One region of the Xenorhabdus santafensis genome, then DNA from elsewhere that is predicted to be linked to it. Evidence: riboswitches for the same ligand, from Rfam matches in the RefSeq annotation. Region 1 holds a riboswitch; the other holds the start of a gene.
What was found. Region 1 has a riboswitch for thiamine pyrophosphate ahead of thiD (bifunctional hydroxymethylpyrimidine kinase/phosphomethylpyrimidine kinase). Riboswitches for the same ligand answer to the same signal wherever they lie in the genome.
Positions count from the first base shown of each region.

Region 1 (7,484 bases):
AAGGCATTTGAATTATTGATGGCGTTGGTGGTAACAACGTTGGTCATCAACTGGATTATGATTTGCCTTGCTCATTTGAAGTTCCGTCAGGCTAAGAACAAAGAAGGCGTCACAACCAAGTTCCAGGCATTGTGGTATCCATTTGGCAACTATTTATGCCTGCTATTCCTTGCATTTATCCTCATCATTATTTTTATGATGCCACCAATTCGCATTTCAGTTATTTTGATGCCATTCTGGATTGCCCTATTATGGGTGGGCTATCAGGTAGCGAAATCGAAAAAAGAGTATAAGCAAAAGAATTAATTCATTGAAAATATTTTTCAGCCGGGCATTATACCCGGCTGATTATTTTTGTATTGCTGTAGTATAAATCTAAAAGTACGCGGCTGTTGTTGTATTGCTTTAGTTTTGTTTGCCACATTTTAATCATTGACAATGATTAAAATACTATCTGATTGCGAGTAAATAAAACCTCTGTGATATAAATATATTATTCAATTTAATTATAACTGAATAATATTTAATAAAAGCTCAACAAAAATTAATCCGGTCAGGCACAGAGCGATTATATTACATGCGAGTAAGGCTTACGTTAAATCAGCCTTAATTTAGCATTGAAAAAGAAGTTTCTGAGAGTTTACAACACGCTGCGTTACTCCATAACTGGCGTAATAAACAGAGTTTCATATTAAACTAATTAAATTTGTTTCTTGAGGTTAAAATTTTATTTTTACATTAATTCATATTGTTATATAACTTAAAAGTTTTTGAGTAATTTTAAATTAGAATAGAGATTAGCATTTTCAAATTTGTGCGTTGGCTCCAGCACCTGAAAAAAATGGCTTGCGATTATATAAAGAGTATGTGATAAAACACATGGGTAAACGAAGTACTGTTCTGTTAATAAATAACAGCAACGAATACTGGTTTGTTTATATTTATGCCAATCGGCGATTAAAGTGATTCAAAGGAAATTTTTGAAATGGCAAAAATCACTGGTACTGTGAAGTGGTTCAACGAGTCTAAAGGTTTTGGTTTTATTACTCCAGCTGATGGCAGCAAAGATGTATTTGTACATTTTTCTGCGATTATGAAAGATGGTTTTAAAACATTATCCGAAGGCCAGCAAGTTGAGTTTGAAATTCAGGATGGCCCTAAAGGTCCTGCTGCTGCAAACGTTACAGCTTTATAGTAATAAATTTATTTTGGCTGGTATTTAATTACTGACCAAATATACTTATCGTCAACTTGGTTTTATTATTTGACGATAACATATTGCAAATATCACTCTATTGGGATACTAATAGAGTGATTTTTATTTTGACTCGGGGCGTTCTTGATTGGACTGAGAAGTACCCGTATTACCTGATCTGGATAATGCCAGCGTAGGGAAGTCATGGTATCCCCCTGATTTTGATACCCGCTTTTCTTTTGCTGGTGAATAGGAGTCACCATCATGAGAATTAACTCACTGACTATCGCAGGAACAGATCCCAGCGGTGGTGCCGGTATCCAAGCTGATTTAAAAACTTTCTCTGCACTTGGTGCTTATGGAACCTCTGTTATAACTGCATTGGTTGCCCAAAACACAATGGGAGTGCAATCAGTTTATGATATTGACCCTCTCTTTGTTGCTGCCCAGCTAGATTCTGTGTTGTCAGATGTCAGGATAGACAGTGCCAAAATTGGTATGTTATCCAATTCTGCCAATATTGCGGTAGTTGCTGAATCATTGAATCGTTATTCTGTCCCCCACATTGTATTGGATACCGTCATGGTGGCAAAAAGTGGCGACCACTTGTTATCACCGGAAGCGATTGCAGTTATGGTTGAAAAATTATTGCCATCTGTCTCTTTAATCACGCCAAACTTACCGGAAGCCGCCGCGATATTAAGATGCAATCTCGCAGAGAAAGAAGACGAAATGCTGCGACAGGGGCGGGCATTACTCTCTCTGGGATGCCCGGCAGTCTTATTGAAAGGCGGGCATTTAATCAATGAAGAAAGCCCTGATTGGCTTTTTACTGCGGAAGGAGAGTGGCGCTTCACTGTACCCAGAGTGAATACTCGTCATACGCACGGCACAGGTTGTACATTATCGGCGGCTCTTGCTGCTTTACGTCCACATTATTCTGATTGGCAGAGTACATTACCTGCAGCAAAAACATATTTGCAAAACGCGTTGGTACAGGCGGACACGCTGGAAGTCGGGCAGGGAATTGGGCCTGTGCATCATTTTCATCAATGGTGGTAAGTAACAAGGATGAACAGTAATAAAAGCGAAGTGAAGAAAATGGACGGCTTTAGGTGAAGCTGAGGGGCGATAAGTAAGATAGCGATAACTGAGGTGGGCAATGAATTAAGATAATGGCGCCGTTATCGAATAATGGGGGATACAGCCTGTATCCCCACATTGAAATACGATGGCTCAAATCATTTGAATAGGCGATTTAGGCGATAGTAACTTTTTTATCGAGGTAAACATCCTGAACCGAGTTAATTAACTCGATACCTTCTTTCATCGATTTCTTGAACGCCTTGCGGCCAAGGATCAAGCCCATGCCTCCGGCACGCTTATTGATAACCGCAGTACGGACGGAATCACTCAAATCATTGTCTCCGGAAGCACCACCAGAATTAATTAACCCAGCGCGCCCCATATAGCAGTTAGCAAGTTGATAGCGGACCAAATCAATAGGATGCTCAGTGGTCAGATTGCTGTAAACACGCTTATCAGTGTGCCCAAACCCGATGGCAGTAAAACCACCATTGGTTTCTGCCATTTTCTGCTTAACAATATCGGCACCTATCGTTGCTGCCAGATGATTTGCCTGGCCTGTTAAATCAGCACTGGTGTGGTAATCGACGCCATCTTTCTTGAATGCTGAATTGCGCAGATATGCCCACAATACGGTAACCATACCCAACTCATGAGCACGTTCGAAAGCGGCTGAAATTTCTTCTATCTGGCGGCGTGATTCAGGTGAGCCATAATAGATAGTTGCTCCAACAGCAACAGCACCCATATCAAATGCTTGCTCAACACTGGCGTACAATGTTTGGTCATACTGGGCGGGATAGGTCAACGTTTCATTGTGATTGAGCTTCACCAAAAACGGGATCTTATGGGCATAACGACGAGAAACTGACGCCAGTACCCCATAAGTTGAAGCAACACAGTTACAACCTGCCTCGATGGCCAGTTCCACGATATTTTTCGGATCGAAATAAAGGGGATTGGCGGCAAATGATGCGCTGGCAGAGTGCTCGACACCCTGATCTACCGGCAAAATTGAGAGATAACCGGTTCCTGCCAGACGGCCATGATTCAGCAAGGTTTGCATGGAACGCAGGACAGTATTGGGGCGATTATTGTCGATCATTACTCTATCAACAAAATCGGTGCCTGGAAGATAGAGGTTTTCACGTGGAATGGTACTGCATTGGTGTTGCAACAAACTTTCTGCGTCTTTTCCTAACAACTTAGCAATATCAGTCATGATTAACTCCAGTTTGCAAAAGGCGCTATTGATTGTTGTTGATATTGGCATGAATCACAAGGTGAGTAGAGAGGTAAGCCGCGGTGGATCGCTTCAGTTTGTGATATCCCCGCCATCTTTCAAGTTGCTCCTTTGCTGGCTGCACTTTTTCATCACATTCTAGCTGTTTGGACACACCCCGAAATTCATCAAATATCTCGGGTAATGAGTTGTTAAAATTCAATCTGTTTTTTTAGGGTAAAGTAAAGAAAATTTATCAGATATGAGAAGAAATAAATATTTGGTTATTCATGAATTGAATATTTTGGTGTTATTTTCTTAAATTTTCCTTCATTAAATTGAATAAATATTCATATTATTTATTGTTACATTAATTTATCATCAATAATAAGTGAAGATATTGTTGCCGCCGAAAAAAAATACAATAAAAGAATAAAAAAACATTAAAGACATTTATTTTTTCTGGGGTAAGGCAATCGATTAACTGGTTGAATTTAAGGCATTTTTATATTTTATACATAAAAGAAAAGGCCAGCCCAAGGGAGATTGAGCTAGCCAAGGAGGTGGTTCCTAGTCTTACAGTAAAACTTTTTTAGTTCTTAATTTTCAGAACCGATAATACGAGAAATAAAATAGCATTGATGTGATCTGTTTCTAAAAAAACAGATCAATTTCTTTAAAATCTAATTTCAAATTACTTTGCTTGTAATTTTTGCGGATGAGGAGTTCGAGTATTACCATCTTTTAAATTGCGAATGAGTAAAGCATAGTTCAACTCAATTTCCTCCGGAATGGAGAGATAAACGATATGCCCATCACCCGGAGCAACATCCACAGCCTGACCTTTTTTATTTGTCATCGATTCTAACGTAAAGTTAATGTTACCTGATGGAGTCATGAGTTCCAGATTATCTCCGACAAGAAACTTATTCTTCACGGCAACTTCAGCCAACCCATTGACTCGCTTGCCCGTAAACTCCCCGACAAATTGCTGGGAATCTGACACAGAATAACCATATTCATAAGTTTGGTAGGCATCATGGGTATGACGGCGCAGAAAACCTTCGGTATAACCGCGATGTGCAAGACCTTCCAGTGTTGTCATCAACGTTGGGTCGAAAGGTTTTCCGGCAACGGCATCGTCAATGGCGCGGCGATATACTTGGGCAGTGCGAGCACAATAATAGAAAGATTTTGTACGGCCTTCAATTTTCAGGGAATGAACTCCCATTTCTGTCAATCTTTCTACGTGTTCAATGGCACGCAGATCTTTTGAATTCATGATATAAGTACCATGCTCATCTTCAAATGCTGACATATATTCGCCTGGGCGCTTGGCTTCTTCAATCATAAATACTTTGTCTGTTGGTTCGCCTTGACCTAAAGTTGGTTCAATATTTTTGACCGGAATAGGGTTATGCATATGAACAATATTCCCGACTGTATCTTCCTTGCCTTCCTGCACATTATATTCCCAGCGGCAGGCATTTGTGCAGGTTCCTTGATTGGGGTCACGCTTGTTGATATAGCCTGATAGCAGGCAGCGGCCAGAATAAGCCATACAGAGCGCACCGTGGACAAAAACCTCCAGCTCCATATCCGGCACTTGCTGGCGGATTTCGGCGATTTCTTCCAATGATAGCTCACGGGAAAGAATGACACGGGTCAATCCCATTTGCCGCCAGAATTTTACTGTAGCCCAGTTGACAGCATTAGCCTGAACGGAAAGATGAATATCCATCTCCGGAAATGCTTCACGTACCATCATAATCAAGCCCGGATCGGACATAATCAGCGCATCAGGCCCCATTTCCACGACAGGTTTCAAATCCCGGATAAATGTTTTTAGCTTGGCGTTATGCGGCGCGATATTGACGACAACATAAAAACGCTTACCTAATTCGTGAGCTTCTTTAATGCCTTGAGCCAAGGTTTCATGATTAAATTCATTATTGCGGACACGCAGGCTATAACGGGGCTGCCCTGCATAAATGGCATCGGCACCATAGGCGAATGCGTAGCGCATATTTTTCAAAGAGCCGGCGGGAGAAAGTAATTCTGGCGTAAACATATATTAGCGTTCTCAGTCTGAGTTCAAGTCAGCCCTTAACCTTTCATCATTATCATTGCTAAATCATTACTAAGAATAAGGGTAAGGCAAAGGAGAGGATTTTAGCGCTTATTCCACCATTAGCACAAATGGATATTATTGGTCGAATGATTAAGCCGGTTTCTATTTAAATTATTATTTCTTCCCCTGTTCCGGAGCGTTGCGTGCCGTGCCATGAAATGGAAAAGATTGAAGATTCAGATAGATGTGGACTGTGATTAATTCTGTGACTGAAAAAGAAAGCGCCGTCGATGCGGCGCGTGGGATTAGCTATTTTTGGTCAGATCATGAATTTTTTCCGTTGGCCCAATTTTTATCACAGATTGCATGCATTTTTTCAGGCTCTCTTCATTAGCGTAGAATTCACTGACGCCAATAATCTGATGATTGCGGGCTTTCAGGACGAAATAAGACTTACCTGCCTTATTTTTTCTCACCTCATGACGTTTTTTGTCAGGGGCGTTGACCTGAACTGAATGGATGCCTTTATTGGCCGCAGCTTTGGTTGTATACATTTCGCTGTTGAGAATAATGTCACCATTTGCTGCCACCAGATGAAAATAAAATTGCCCGTTCTTTGCTTTCTTAAGATCATAATGCCCTGTAGCCATAAGAAAATCTCCTGATTGGGTAATTACCAGCTTAAGTTTAGCTTGAATTTTGTACAATGCAGGATGAAAACAATGAAATTTACCCGGTGCACGGTAAAATCGCATTTTTCAGGCCCAAAAGGGGGACGATATTATATCAAACGGCAGATTTCAGCTTCCCAACGGTAACCCAATCCATAAATCGAACGTATAAATGATTTATCTTCATCTAATTGTTCTAATTTTCTGCGTAAATTTTTAATATGGCTATCGATAGTGCGATCATTAACAATACGGTGATCGTTATAAAGATTATTCAACAATTGATCACGGGTGAAGACGCGTCCCGGCTGACTGGCCATAATTTTCAACAGGCGAAATTCAACGGGCGTCAGCTCAAGTACGTGTTCAAGATAACGCGCCTGAAAGTGATTTTCATCAATGCTCAGTGCGCCTTGCTCACTGATAATATCTTTGGGGCGATAGCAGCGGCGCAGGATTGTTTTTACTCTGGCCACTATTTCCCGTGGGCTATAAGGTTTGCAAATATAATCATCCGCACCGATTTCCAACCCAAGTAATCGATCAATTTCTTCTGTCTTGGCCGTCATCATGATAATGGGAATATCTGAAAACTTGCGGATTTCCCGGCAGATCGATAATCCATCAAGGCCGGGCAGCATCAGATCAAGCAAAATAATATGAGGCTGGTGTTTTTGGACATGAGCAATAACTTCATCACCGCGTTTCAACCATTGAGCCTGATAATCTGCTGATTGCAGATAATCAACCAGTAGCTGCCCTAACTTTGGTTCATCTTCAACAATTAAGACTGTGTATTGTGTAAAATATGTGCTCATTGTGCTTCTATTCTAGAAGATTTCATCAACGGTAATTCTACGTGAATTTGAATACCGCCTAAAGGTGATCTTTCTGCCCGGATAGTGCCATTATGCGCTTCGACAATGTTATAGCAAATAGCCAGCCCTAACCCCGAACCTCCGCTTGTGCGGTTGCGTGAGGACTCACAACGGTAAAAACGTTCAAAAACGTGCTGGCATTGTTCAGTGGTTGGGCCGGGGGCGCTATCTTGTAAACTCAATACCCATTTCTGCGGTGTTGAATAGCATTGGATAATCACTTTTCCGTATTCATCGGTATAGCGCAGGCTATTTTCCAGTAAATTTTGAAATAACTGTATCAGCCTGTCTGGATCTGCAAATAGTATCCCGTCTTCTTTTAAGTCTAATTTCAACGTGATGTGCTTATCAGTAAAACGGT
Region 1 covers NZ_VCDN01000036.1:26,242-33,725, forward strand. The annotation lists gene FE392_RS09685 (amino acid permease) at 1-306, shown strand, start outside; gene cspE (transcription antiterminator/RNA stability regulator CspE) at 986-1,195, shown strand; TPP riboswitch at 1,320-1,412, shown strand; gene thiD (bifunctional hydroxymethylpyrimidine kinase/phosphomethylpyrimidine kinase) at 1,457-2,257, shown strand; gene fbaB (class I fructose-bisphosphate aldolase) at 2,454-3,503, opposite strand; gene trhP (prephenate-dependent tRNA uridine(34) hydroxylase TrhP) at 4,198-5,574, opposite strand; gene FE392_RS09710 (YegP family protein) at 5,880-6,224, opposite strand; gene baeR (envelope stress response regulator BaeR) at 6,356-7,063, opposite strand; gene baeS (envelope stress sensor histidine kinase BaeS) at 7,060-7,484, opposite strand, start outside.

Region 2 (7,484 bases), on a different contig from region 1:
GCTGGATTGACTATGCCAAAGGCTATCAGGATGTCTTTACTGATCTAAAGCAGAAGATTTCCGGAACATATCAGAAAAACCAATGTATGGCGTCATATAATGTCGGTGAATCTGAATCTCCGATGCTTTATTACTACGCTCATATCTTACTGCATAAACAGAATAAATTTGATACACCTGAGAAGTGCGAGTGGCTGATGGTTCTATCTGAGGAAATTGAACCTGCTCCAGAAGGTATGATGTTATTTTGGCATGGGCATAGACCTGAGCAAAATCGTGAAAATTTAGTGGTTTATAAGAAAGAGGCATTAAACGATATAAAATTGAATCAGTAGAGATAAGTAAGTAAAGGCTGAATGGTGGACTTTAGGGCCACCATTCTATTTTACTGTCAATCATAGTTTACTCACTTAAATACTTTATTTTTAAAATCAGAATGATATAAATAACAGAACTGAGCCCATAAAATATAAGCGAGGTGGTTTATGCCATTCTATTTTCCATTTAGAGAAAAATTTTACAAGGGTGATTTAATCTATGGATTGATGGATGGAATCCATGATTATATTAATAGTGCTTCTCCTTTTAGTGAAGCAATGATTCATTTTGAGCATAAAAGCTATCCTCCAGCACTGGTGAGTGATTATTTGATTCCTTTAGAAGTGGAAAATTTTAATTATTTCCTTGAAACATCCATCGGTTCAGAAGATCCGAATGATATACGAGATCAAAAGGAAGTTGAAACAAAGCTTAAATATATTAACAATGACAATTATAGAAGATATAAAGAAAGTTTATTTAGCTATTTGGAACGTGATACTAAATACAGCAGTGTGACGAAAAGAATAGATTACAGTACGCAAATAATAGGGAGAAAATGTAAGGGGGCAATATCTTGGGTAAGTATAAATAATGATCCATTAATAAAGGATGCTCATGTGCACTTTATACTTGATGGCATCAACATGAAAGAAATTATTAGTAAATCTTATTTAGTTATACATGAGGATGATGACAAAAATCAATGTAACTCCAATAATAATGGATTTGTGCCTATAAGTTTAAATAGCAAAAAGGCCGAAATTGAAAAAAGCATAGTTGGAAGAGAATTAAGGTGGATTTTCAGGAATAGAGCTAACCCCAATGTAGCTAAAAAAATACAATTTTGGAAAGATAAAAATCCCGCTCCTCCTCCTTGGAAAGAGAATGGATGTCTGATATGGGATAAATATGCTCTACATTTAGAGGCAAAAGAAAAAAAAGATGAAGATAGGTATGATGGCTTAGCCCGGCTATTTCATCTATATTGATATCTAAAATATGCTATATATATAAGTATGCAATTCCATAATATACCTTACTCCTCACAATGTGAGGAGTAAGGAAAATACATTAAGTAAATGTAAACATCATTTACCTATAACATTTTTAAAATTGCATATTGTTTTTTTAATGCTGTTATTTTTGGAGGGATAGAACTTTATAATGAAACATGGATCCCAACTTGACTCCAAGAATCAGCGACAATATTAGCGAAACGCTGTCCAAATTTATCTCTTGTTCTACTAACAGTTATATATGCAAAGTCCTTAAATGTGGTAGAAGATGTTAAATTCGAACCCACTAATGCATTATACCAAATTTTTCCGGCGATATTCCATGAATAACCCCCTAACGCTGTTGCCAGCAAATAAAATGCTTTATTTGGGATACCTGAATTTATATGGACTCCTCCGTTGTCAAAAACCTCAGGCAAGACTCTATAATCATCCATATGCGCGACTTGAAGGTCACATATATTCGCTTGTCCGGGGGTCTTTAGTGAACGCATACCAAGGTAGGAATAATTGGGGGGATTTAAACTCGTGGCAAGCAATTCGCGGCCTAGCAACCACCTAGACTCATCGGATTTTTCTTCATTTATGTATTGCCTGACCATAATCGCGAACACATCTGCAATAGATTCACACAGTGCACCTGTTTCGAAGGCATAGTTAAGTTTAGATTCATATTGAATCATGCCATGGGCGAATGCATGAGCAGATACATCTATACAACTGGTGAAGCTATAGAAATCTTGCCGATCACTAGAAGCATCACCTTCGCCATAAAAAATTTGTTTTTTATCAATAGACCAAAAAGCAGTCTCATATTCTATATCAAAATGTACATTAGCAACGATTTTAAAGCCTCTGTTGTCAATCGAATTACGACCGAATACTTTTTTATAAAAATTATCTATGTTCCCAAGATGTTCATAAACTTCATTGGCTGATTGATCTTTACTTGGATACTGACCTTCTTTTAGAATTAATTCAGTTCCTTGGTAAGGTTTATTTTTACAATCGTAAATAGATCTATTTAATTTATCATCACGATCTGAATCTAAGTTTTTTTCCGATAAACTATAATCTAAGTTTTTTTCCGATAAACCAAATTCAAAGCTATCCGTTGGATTTGGATCATAAGGAATATAATTGTATCTTCTAATACTTAATTTATCTTCTCTCATAACTCCTCTCTCATTTTTGTTTTTCCATCATCACTATATTAACATTTAGTCTATGAAATATAGAAAGTCCAATAATTGAGGTTGTTTTTTTGTATTTTATATAAGTTAATATTGAAATGTATTTAATGAAATATTATTGGTGTTTTTATTTATTTAATATTTATCAGTAGATTGTTTTTCAGTTTTTTATTGATGTTATATTTACAAAAATATAATCGTGATATTTTGCATATATCCATCTTTCAAGTTGCAGCTTTGTTGGCTGCATCTTGAAATTCTAATTTTGATACCCTGTGGGAGGGGAAACTATAGGGTTTTCCGGCTTAGCTGTTGGTGATACCTAAAATGACTGCTTCATTTGCTTCTCCACTCACCAATTTCTCTGTCATTCCGTCATAGTGGATTTTTCCATCCACAATCAGCAACGAACGCGGTGCAATTTTCGCGGCATCATCAAGATTATGGGAAACCATCAATAACGTAATTTGTCGCTCATTGCATATTTGATCCAGCAGCTCCAACATCTCATTACGCAAAGCGGGATCAAGCGCCGAAAAGGGTTCATCCAACAATAAAATTGGCTGATGTCGAATTAAACAGCGGGCGAGTGCTGCACGTTGGCGTTGCCCGCCAGAAAGCTGGGCGGGCAGGCGAGGCAAGCATTCCTCCAATGATACCTGAATGGCAATTTGCTGGAGGGTTTGTTTTTGCCCAGCATTCAGCCGCAACCCGGGATGCAGTCCTAATCCCATATTTTGCTCAATGGTTAAATGGGAGAAAAGATTATTTTCCTGAAACAACATCGAAACAGGCCGTTTGGAAGGCGGGGTTTTTGTATGGTTTTTTCCATCAAGCCAGATATCACCTTGCTCCGGAAACTGAAATCCCGCAATTAAACTCAGTAATGTGCTTTTACCCGCCCCGCTAGGGCCGAGGATCGCGATTCGCTCTCCGGCTTTAACCGCCACATCAAACTGCATGGCAAGGTGCTCATAATGGTATGAGACATTTTCAAGTTTAATCATGGTGTCGGCCCGGTAAACGTTCAATGAGGGTAAACAGAATAAAACACAGGAGAAGCAGCAGAAATGCGGTTACTGCACCATCCTGACTACGATATGCCCCAATTTGTTGATAAAGGTAATAAGGTAAAGTGCGGAAATCTTCGTTGCCAAATAAAGCGACTACACCAAAATCCCCAATTGATAACACACTGGCGAAAGCCAGCGCCTGAGCCAATGGAATTTTCAGCGCCTTAAGTTCTATCCAGCGTAGGCGATGAATTCCCTGAATATTGAGAGAGTGGCAGAGCGGGTTGTAACGTTCTGCCAGATCACGCATGGGGTTTTCCAATACTTTGAGGGCGTAGGGGATCGCCATCAACGCATTGGTCAGAATAATCAACCCATAGGGGGACTGAGGAATACCGACGGTTGTATTCAACAAAAGGAAAAAACCGGTGGCAAGGACAATTCCTGGCATAGCCAGGATCAGCAATCCGCTGATTTCCATCGTTTGTGCCCAACGGAGAGCATGACGCAGGCGCAATTCCCGGCTGCTCCACAGCAGCATCATGGTCAGGATGACGCACACTAACCCCGCACCAAGCGCAATAATGATGGACGTTGTCAGAGCCTGCCATAAAGCCGGCTGGCGCAAAACCATGAAAAGACCGCTATTCAATCCATCGGAAATAACGGCAAATAGGGGAGGGAGTAAAAGCAATAGAGCCAGGCAAATCAGTAGACCATCAGAAAGTTTTTGTAGCCATGAATCTTGTGGATTGCGCCATTGTTGTTGGTGACCATAACCCACAGACAGCGCGCCTTTAATTTTTTGGCTAAGAAGAACCAAGCCGAGGCAACAAAAGAGCTGTATCAGGGCAAGCAGGGCTGCATGACCAAGATCGTAGTCGTAACTGAGAGCCTGATAAATGGCCAGTTCGATGGTAGTTGCTGCCGGGCCGCCACCTAACGTAAGAACGGTGGCAAAACTGGCAAAGCACAACATAAAAATCAGGGCGCCCGTTGGCAGAATTTGGCGGCGCAGATAAGGCCATTCTACAAAACGAAAATGCTGCCATTCGCTCATGCCAAGCTGAGCCGCGAGCTGGCGTTGTTCAATGGCAATACTTTCCAGTGCTTGCAGCAACAGGCGCGTTGCCATCGGCATATTGAAGAATATGTGAGCCAGTAGAATCCCTTGTAAACCGTAAGGCGTAAAACGATATTCAAGACCCAGCCAGCCCGAAACTGTTGCCAGCCAGCCTGTTTGACCATAAACGGTAAGAATGCCAAACAGTGCAACTAAAACGGGAAGGATTAGCGTCATGGCGCATAGGCGCAGAAACAGCATTTTCCCCGGAAAATTGCGGCGGTAGAGCGCCCTTGCAAGGAAAATGGCAGGGAACACTGATAATACAGCAGATAAGAATGCTTGCCAGAAAGTGAAGCGAATCACATGCCAGAGGTAGCTATCGTGCAAAAACTCCAGCAAATCGCTGTCCGGCGCATTGAGCCACAGAGCGCCAAATGCTGACAAGGCAACGGTAGTCAGCAGGCCGGAGGCTATAACCCCCGGCAATAGCCAACCTGTAATTAACGGCTTACTGAACTTTGCCATGTACGGATCCATTTTGTACGATTTTTTGCCACTTCATCCGCATTGAATAGCAGTGATTTTTCAGGAACAGGAAGTTGTTTGAAAACATCAGGCAAAGGAATATCAATCACGGGATACATCCATTGAGTGGTCGGAATAACTTGCTGAAATGCCGGTGAAATCATGAATTTCATGAACTTCTGTGCCAATTCAGGGTGTTTGCTTGAAGCTAATTGTGCTGCTACTTCTATTTGTAAATAGTGGCCTTCATTAAATATGGCTGCCGCATAATTATCTTTTTTCTCTGACATGATGTGATAGCCCGGAGATGTGGTATAGCTCAGCACCATATCACCTTCACCTTTCAGGAACAGACCATAGGATTCACTCCAGCCTTTGCTGACGGTCAGTGTCTTTTTGGCAACTTTTTGCCATTCTTTTGAAACTTTTTCTCCGTAAAGTTTTTGCATCCACAGTAGCAGCCCCAAGCCCGGGGTACTGGTGCGAGGGTCTTGGTAAATAATCTTCAAATTCTGGTGCCCATTGACGAGTTCATCCATACTTTTGGGCGGATGAGGTAAAGTATTCTTGTTGTAAATAAAGGCAAAATAACCGTAATCGTAGGGGATAAATGTGGTGTTTTTCCATGCGATAGGTAATTTCAGTTTTGACGTATCAACATGGCTTGGCGTGAATAATCCGGTTTGCTGAGCGGCCTGAAGCAGGTTGTTATCCAGCCCCAGTATGATATCTGCCGGCGTTTTCTTGCCTTCCATTCGCAAGCGGTTCAGCAGGGATACCCCATCTTCCAGAGCAACAAGTTTCAGCTCACAATGACATTCTGCTTCGAATGCCTTTTTGATGGCAGGCCCTGGCCCCCATTCAGAGGCAAACGAATCATAAGTATAAACTGTCAGTGTGGGCTTTACTTGGGCTTCCTGGGCAAAAACACTGGCAGAGATAGATAGTGTACTGATGGCAATTAAGCGGGAAAATAATTTCTTAAACACTTTGCTCTCCTGTCGTTACTAACATTCGTTATTAGTCGATTGGCAAAGGATTTGAGAAGGTGCTAAATGAAATATATTTAATTAATTATCAATTATTAGCGTCCCAAATCCCTACACCGGTACTAGCCGGTTCAGGTTCGACGGGTTTATTCTCAGCTGCATGATTTTACTATAGCCGCACCCCGTTGAGATGGGGGTATTGTAGAGACTTAGGTTACGCCTGCAAAGTCTAATCATAGAGGTTTACCGCTTGAGATGAGTGTGAAACAATTAGCTATCTTTTCAAATTTGTTTTATCGAGAGGTAGTCTGGTGATCGATGATGATGGCTACCGCCCGAATGTAGGAATTGTAATTTGTAATCGCCAAGGGCAAGTTTTATGGGCTCGCCGTTATGGGCAGCATTCCTGGCAGTTTCCTCAGGGGGGTATCAATCCAGGGGAATCACCAGAACAAGCGATGTATCGCGAGTTATTCGAAGAAGTTGGTTTAAGTCGCAAAGATGTTCGGGTTCTTGCCTCAACCCGGAATTGGTTGCGTTACAAATTACCCAAGCGTTTGGTGCGTTGGGATACAAAGCCTGTTTGTATTGGGCAAAAGCAACGTTGGTTTTTATTACAGTTGCAGTGTAATGAAGCAGATATTAATGTGCAGCGCAGCAATACACCTGAGTTCGATGGCTGGCGTTGGGTTAGCTATTGGTATCCTGTCCGGCAGGTGGTTTCTTTTAAACGGGATGTGTATCGCCGTGTGATGAAAGAATTCTCTTCCATTGTAATGCCAATGCAGGAGCCCGCTTCACAACAATATTATCCACCCTATTTACATCGTCGTAGAAGAAGTTAGGTAACAGTTATGCTCATGCGCTTACGGGAAATTGTTGAAAAGGTTGCGATGACAGCCAATTTATCTGAAGCGCTTGAGCTGCTGGTCAATGAAACCTGCCAGGCCATGCACACTGATGTTTGTTCTATTTATCTGGCAGATCATCAGCGACAGTGTTATTACCTGATGGCAACCAAGGGGTTAAGGAAACCCAAAGAGCGGGTAATTAGCTTGGCCTTTGATGAAGGCGTAGTGGGTGAAGTCGGGCGCCTGTCTGAATTAATCAACCTCGCCGATATTCGTGACCATCCCAGTTTCAAATATATTCCTCAAGTACGGGAAGAGAGCCTGCGGGCTTTTTTAGGTGTCCCGATTATTTATCGCCGGCAGTTGCAAGGCATATTAGTTGTCCAGCAACATGAACGCCGCCTTTTCGATGAAAGTGAAGAATCTTTCATGGTAACGCTGGCGATGCAGCTTGCCGTAATTCTTGCTCAAGCACAGGCGAAGGGGCTATTTGGTCAATATCGCCAAACT
Region 2 covers NZ_VCDN01000021.1:122,013-129,496, forward strand. The annotation lists gene FE392_RS07080 (ArnT family glycosyltransferase) at 1-335, shown strand, start outside; gene FE392_RS07085 (hypothetical protein) at 486-1,310, shown strand; gene FE392_RS07090 (M4 family metallopeptidase) at 1,481-2,512, opposite strand; gene thiQ (thiamine ABC transporter ATP-binding protein ThiQ) at 2,836-3,537, opposite strand; gene thiP (thiamine/thiamine pyrophosphate ABC transporter permease ThiP) at 3,530-5,134, opposite strand; gene thiB (thiamine ABC transporter substrate binding subunit) at 5,110-6,123, opposite strand; TPP riboswitch at 6,214-6,318, opposite strand; gene rppH (RNA pyrophosphohydrolase) at 6,435-6,968, shown strand; gene ptsP (phosphoenolpyruvate--protein phosphotransferase) at 6,978-7,484, shown strand, end outside.
Region 2: it holds a riboswitch for thiamine pyrophosphate, as region 1 does, so the genes downstream of both, thiB (thiamine ABC transporter substrate binding subunit) here and thiD (bifunctional hydroxymethylpyrimidine kinase/phosphomethylpyrimidine kinase) in region 1, are expected to answer to the same signal.